2 regions of the Pelatocladus sp. BLCC-F211 genome follow, and region 2 is predicted to be linked to the other one. Evidence: riboswitches for the same ligand, from Rfam matches in the RefSeq annotation. Region 2 holds a riboswitch; the other holds the start of a gene.
What was found. A riboswitch is a leader RNA that binds a small molecule or an ion and turns the genes downstream of it on or off. The one in region 2 is predicted to bind cobalamin.

Region 1 (3,423 bases), on a different contig from region 2:
TCCTTGTCCACGCCACGTGCTACAACGCTCTTAACCCGTAAGGGCGCAGTGGCTCCCCGTGTCCCCCTTGTCTCCCGTGTCCCCCCTCTCCTCCTCAACCATATCTTGCAACTCTGTAATACTATATCGGTTGGCGAATTCTCCCAATGATTCGTGGCGAGTTAGACGTTTTGCAGTGTAAACTTGAAGAATTTTTTCTAATAATGAGGGTAATTCTGCAAAAGCTACAGACTGATAAAGTTCTTGCCCAAATTTGCTTTCATTGTCACTATCTCCAGCATATACGTGATACTTTTCTTCACTGATACCCAAGAGAGTGATATCGGCGTTGTTGTGTTGGGCGCAAGACTTTGGACATCCTGTAAAGTGAATATTGACAGGTTGATTTAGGGTGATGCGTTGATCTAAATACTCAGCTACCTTTAAGGCATGATTTTTGGTATCTGTTGCTGAGGATGCACATCCTGTACTACCAGCACACGCAACAAAAGCACTGTGTATTTTGGTTGGCGACCAATGCAAATCTAAGTGTTCTATTTTGCTCTTGACTTCGTGAATATATTGATCAGGAATATCTGTTAACAGAAGATTCTGCCAGGGTGTGAGCCTAAGTGTACCAATACCGTAACCTTGGGCGATGTCTGCTAAACCGTGCATTTGCCATGTTTCTAATTTACCGAGTGGTAGTACAACACCAATGTAGGAAAGTTCTTGTTGTCTTTGGGGGTGAACACCAAGATGGAGATAGCGAGTTAGGTATGGTTGTATGACTTGAGAAGTGCGGATATTGGGAAGTTGTTGCAAGGAGTGGGGAAGATGACTTTCTACTTCTTGGAGAAATCTTTCTCTACCCAAGTTGTGTAGAACTTCAAATAAACGAAGTTTACGGGATTTACGATAGCCCGTAACCTTTTCTGGCTCTAGTGCAGAATACTGCAAATAGACTTTGGCGATCGCACCTACTACGTCTACACATGCTTGGGGTTGCAGTAATATACCTGTATTTAGAAATGATTCACCTAAATTCAGTTTGAGATGAAAGTATATCTGTGTACTGATTTCAACAGCACTGAAGACAATATCATTGGGGCGATCGCACACTTTTAGCGCACTTCCACCGTCAACTGCAATGCTGAATTTTGGTGACAAAGGCGCAAGTTCAGCATGGGTGGTGATGTAATTATCTAATGCGCGAATGAGCGATCGCGTATCAATCAATTCTTCTGCATCAATCCCGGCTGTTGGGCTACCCATAATATTACGTAGATGATCAACACCCGGAATCGGCGAAGCTAAACCAGCTTCTCGCAGTTGGTGCAAAACTTCAGGATTTATTTGTGTGTGAACTTCACGAATTTGGAAGTTAGCACGATTAGTAATATTGACATAACTCGCAGCAAATTTCTCAGCTAAATCAGCGACAATCCGAAATTGTCCAATAGTAACAATCCCTCCAGGGATACGGATGCGTGATAGAGTACCGTCTCGCGCGGACGTGCTGTAAAAAATACCAGGACAAGGGACAGAAATTGACGATAAATACACCTCTAAGGCTCCTTCCCTGTGCAGCGCAGGGAGCAGAGAAACAATGCGTCTTGGCGACACCCTTAGAAATTGGCGTTCTGACTAACCGAATTAGTTGTTGTTTGCTGGTTATTTGACTAACTACTAACAATTTCCAATCGGATTACAGCTGCGGCACAGTACCGGGATCTCACCGAACTTTCCCAACTCTAAGTTTGAGTAGTCTAGCATGAGTTTGTACCTCAAAAAATAAAATCAAAACTTAGATTAATATTCTTTAAATTCCTTCCTGACTTGAAAGAATGCAGATTTTAATGCCTAGTGGTGAAATTTTTATAGTTTTTTAAGCTTTTCTCCGTTTTGGGAAGGGATTTGGAGAGGGATTAAAGTAAATTCATCAAACTTACGTTAAATTAAATCACAATCTCTATGCCTAAATCCACGTCACCAAATTTAGATATGACAAATTTGGAGGACTTGAATCAAGTTCTCTATCATCCACCATTATTGACTAGCCAAAAAGCAAACTGGAACAACATTTTTCTCGCTCATTATCAACATCCTGGTTCAGAAACTTGTGAACATACGATGCAACAGTTGACGCTAGAAATTATGGATGTCAATTCGTGGACGCATCATGAACGTCGTATGGGTGGGAATCATTTGTCATATCGAATGGGTGCTGGTGAAATTACTTTGTGTCCTGCTCACACCAGTCATTGGACATCTTGGAAAGAAACAATATCTTTTACTATTCTGACATTTAAATCTCCGTTTTTTGAAAAAATTGCTGATGAAATATTAGATAGCCGACAAATTGAATTTGTACCTAAATGGAATATTTTTGATCCACTAATTCAAAATGTCGTGAATGCTCTGAAAGCTGATTTAAAATCTGGATGTCCAGCAGGAAGATTATATGGTGAGTCTTTTGGTACAGCTTTAGCAGTACATTTAATTAAAAACTTCTCGGTATCAAAATATTGTTTTCCTGAATATTCTGATGGATTACCAAAATATAAACTCAAGCAAGTTATAGATTACATCGAAGCAAATTTAAGTGAAGATATTAAATTAGCAGACTTGGCAAATACAGTCGGAATTAGTTGTTATTATTTTTGTCGCCTGTTCAAACAGTCGTTACAAATGACGCCGCATCAGTATGTAATTTATAGGCGAGTAGAACTTGCAAAGCAGTTGCTTCAACAATCGGATTTTAGTATTGCAGATGTAGCAATTATCTGTGGTTTTGCTCATCAAAGTCATCTCAGTCGTCATTTTCAGCGTTTAGTTGGAATGTCTCCTAAAAAATTTCGGAACTATTAGCAAAAATATGCTCCCAATAGCAAGAATGTGAACGACTATAGACTCTGATTCTAGGTAATGTTGAGGGTGTTTGACGTGGAATATTCAACATCAAAACTCATGTACGAGACTCTGAGAACAAAAACTATAGAAATAAAAGGCGATCGCTACTCTTTACAAGATTTAGGTTCGGGTCAAGAATGTGTATTATTACTGCACGGTTGGCCTGATGACAGTAATTTATGGCGAAATCAAGTTTCTGCTTTGGTGAATGCTGGTTATCGCGTTATCTGTCCAGACTTGCTTGGTTATGGACTCAGTGATCAACCCCAACATCTTCAACGGTATACGATTTCTGCTCTAGCCAATGATATTATTTCCCTACTCGATAATCTTAATTTAAACAAAGTTCATTTAGTTGCCCATGATTATGGTGCTGTGATCGGCTGGGAGATTGCAACAGTCTACTCAACTCGTTTAAAGACTTTTGTAACTATGTCCGTTGGTCACTTGGCTTGTTTAGTAGATTTATCTTTTGATATTCTGCGCTATGAATGGATTTACTTTTTGAATATTCATAAGATTGCACCTCAG
Region 2 (3,423 bases):
TCATCGGTTTCTAACTCCAACAGTTCTAATACTGCTTTGGTGTCTTCGATGCTACTTTGCCACTGTTCGTACTGCTGAATATGTGCTTTTAAATCATTAAGTTCTTGCAGCGTGCCTTGGGCTTTGACTTGATCATCCCAGAATTCTGGCTGGGCTGCGATTTTTTCTAAATCTTGAATTTTGGCTGTGAGTGCAGGAATGTCAAAGATAGTCCTGGGTTTTACCCAGGCGATCGCACAACGTTTCAATTTCCCGTTTTAGTTCTAATGCATCCATAGTTCTTGCTAATGAGAGCGCGCTTTATATTTTAATGGTAGATTTACACTCTCGTATCAATAGACATTGCTATTTATTTTATTGGTATCTCAAAATCTTATCTATAATAATATGCTCGTACAAGAAAATCAGGGATCGGGGATCAGGGATCGGGAAGAGACTTGTTAAATAACTCTTTCTTGTCTCCCTTGTCCTCAATCCCCGTTGCCCCTTCGCCCCTAATCCCCACTCCCTTGGGGGAGTGGGGGCCCCGAGTTCCCCAGAGGGGGCCCCACCTGCCCCTTATCCCCAAAGGGGACCCCTACCTTCCCCAATCCCCGATCCCCGATCCCCGATCCCTAAAATTATGAAAGAACTGACCATTGGTTGGCTATATCCGACGCTGATGAGTACCTATGGCGATCGCGGTAATGTTATCGTCTTAGAACGCCGTTGTCAGTGGCGGGGATACAATGTCAAGGTTTTGCCTTTAGATCAAAATGCGACAGCAGATGAGATCAAATCTGTAGATTTAATTGTGGGTGGTGGCGCCCAAGATCGTCAGCAAGAAATTGTCATGCGTGATTTGCAAGGTGCGAAAGCAGAAGCAATGCGCGAAAAAATTGAAAATGGTACTCCTGGCGTTTTTACCTGTGGTTCACCCCAACTTTTGGGACACTACTATGAACCAGGATTTGGACAACGCATTCAGGGTTTAGGCATATTGGATATAGTCTCAGTGCATCCCGGCGAAAATGTCCGGCGTTGTATCGGTAATTTAGTTGTAGAAGTCACCGCCACTCGTCTAGCGCGGGATCTCCAAGAAATGACAGGTAGCAAACCATACCTAATTGGATTTGAAAATCATGGTGGACGTACTAAATTAGGCAAAGTCGAAGCACTCGGACGCGTGGTGCATGGTTTGGGCAACAATGGTGAGGATGGTACAGAAGGTGTATTTTATCAGAATGCGATCGCTACCTATTCCCATGGGCCACTGTTACCAAAAAACCCCTTTGTGGCAGATTGGTTAATTCAAACTGCACTGAGACTGAAATACCAGCAGCCTATTACTCTATCACCTATAGATGACACCTTGGCAATGCAGGGACGACAAGCGATGTTTAAGCGATTGCAAGTAGCTTTGCCAACACCTAGCAAAGTTTAAGGGCGTGTTGTTTCAATACATTTCGGTTAAGATCAAAAAGATTCGGTTCTAGTGGGGAGCAGCCACTAGAGGTAACGGGGAAAGTCCGGTGGAAATCCGGCGCTGTCCCGCAACTGTGAACTTAACAAAGTAAGTCAGGATGCCCGCCGAAGTTGATTTCACTTCTAAAATATCTGCGAGGTACAGATGACCACAGCTACAAATACTTCTCCAATTTCTACACATAACAACACTTCACACCCCTCTCATACTCTATTTGTGTGCAAGACTTGTGCTAGCGTCTGGCAAGATGGGAAGCGAGTTGGTGAAAGTGGTGGACAAAAGTTATTAAAGCAACTTCAGGAATTAGCCCAAGATTGGCATCTCAAAGATGATTTTCCGATTCAAGAAGTAGAATGCATGAGTGCTTGCAGTCATTCTTGTGTTGTCGCCTTCGCAGGTTCTGGAAAACTAACTTATATGTTTGGAGATTTACCAGTAGATGATAGTGCAGCTGCCATTCTCGAATGTGCCAGCAAATATTATGCTAAACCTGATGGTTTGTTACCTTGGTCAGAACGTCCTGAACCTCTCAAGAAAGGTATTTTAGCAAGAATTCCTTCGTTATCTTGAAGAGCTTCACGAAGAATTGGTATTAGGCATTTAAAACCTGTAGAGACGTGCCATGGCACGTCTCTACATGACAAAATTATGCCGAAAAATCACTAGCCGAACCGTATTTATTCTCGTTTCCCCGATCCCCGATCCCCAATACCCGATCCCTGATCGCCTATTCCAGAGCAATCAATGTTTGAAACCCCTCATCTGTGAGAAATTTTTGAAAGCTGGAGTTAGTTTTTACTGTCTTACGACATTCAGGATTGAGACTAATGGCTCGTTTCAAGCTTTCAAGGGACAATTCGAGATTTTCTTGCAAAGCGTAACAGCAAGCCTTGTTGTAGTGAGCTTCAAAGGAATCAGGAACTAGTGCAATTGCTTTGTTAAGGCTAATTAGCGCATCTTGATAAGAACCTAATTTATTGAGCGCATTACCTCGGCTGTACCAGGCTTGGTAATTGTGAGGTTGGATAGCCAGTAATTTGTCGTAGCAAACTACTGCTTCTTTGTAGTCTCCCAAATTTCCCAGAACCACACCCCGGTTATACCAGGCTTCGTAATAATCAGGTTTGATAGCTAGTGCTTGGTCGTAGGAAGCTAATGCATCTTGATATTTGCCTAAAGAGTATAGTCCATTTCCTCTGTTGTACCAGGCTTTGTAATGCTTCGGTGCGATCGCCACTGCTTTGTCACAGGATGTGACTACTTCTTCATATAACCCTAAAGGATATAGGGCGACACTGCGGTTATACCAGGCTTGATCATAGTTTGGCTGAATCAGCAGCACTTTGTCGTAGGCAGCAATTGCGTCTTCGTAGTGTCCCAAAAAATACAATGCATTGCCCTTGTTATACCAAGCTTGGTAATGTTCGGGTTTGATTAGTACTACTTTTTCACAGGATGCGACTACTTCCTCGTATAATCCTAACAGGTATAGGACGACACTCCCGTTGTACCAGGCTTGGTAATAGTCGGGTTTGAGCGCTAGCGCTTGATCGTAGGAAGCAACTGCCTCATCGTAGTGTTTTAATAAATACAAAGCATTGCCCCTGTGATACCAAGCTTGGTAATGATCGCTTTTGAGTGCCAGTACTTTATCGTAGGAAGCAATTGCTTCTTGGTAGCGTCCTAAGTTCTCTAGTGCTTGACATCGGCTGTAATCAGCTTGGTAATAATCTGGTTTAATTGCTAGTGCTTGGTCATAGGAAGCGACTGCTTCTTGATCACGCCCCAAAAAATACAGGGCGATGCCTCGATTATACCAAGCTTGATCTAGATCAGATTTAATCGCAAGTGCTTGGTCATAGGAATCGACTGCTTCCTCATAGCATCCCGATAGGTGCAATGCTAGGCTCCGATTATACCAACCTTGATAAGAGTCACTTTGAAGAGCCAAGGCTTTG

Region 1: it holds a riboswitch for cobalamin, as region 2 does, so the genes downstream of both, cobG (precorrin-3B synthase) here and ACE1AT_RS12775 (DUF1636 domain-containing protein) in region 2, are expected to answer to the same signal.

Annotation. Positions count from the first base shown of each region.
Region 1 is NZ_JBHFLM010000246.1:83,616-87,038, reverse strand. It holds gene cobG (precorrin-3B synthase) at 31-1,545, opposite strand; cobalamin riboswitch at 1,595-1,784, opposite strand; gene ACE1AT_RS29750 (helix-turn-helix transcriptional regulator) at 1,954-2,850, shown strand; gene ACE1AT_RS29745 (alpha/beta fold hydrolase) at 2,950-3,423, shown strand, end outside.
Region 2 is NZ_JBHFLM010000105.1:23,039-26,461, forward strand. It holds one part of gene prfB (peptide chain release factor 2) at 1-203, opposite strand, end outside; one part of gene prfB (peptide chain release factor 2) at 205-276, opposite strand; gene ACE1AT_RS12770 (type 1 glutamine amidotransferase) at 623-1,423, shown strand; cobalamin riboswitch at 1,450-1,589, shown strand; gene ACE1AT_RS12775 (DUF1636 domain-containing protein) at 1,610-2,035, shown strand; gene ACE1AT_RS12780 (tetratricopeptide repeat protein) at 2,193-3,423, opposite strand, start outside.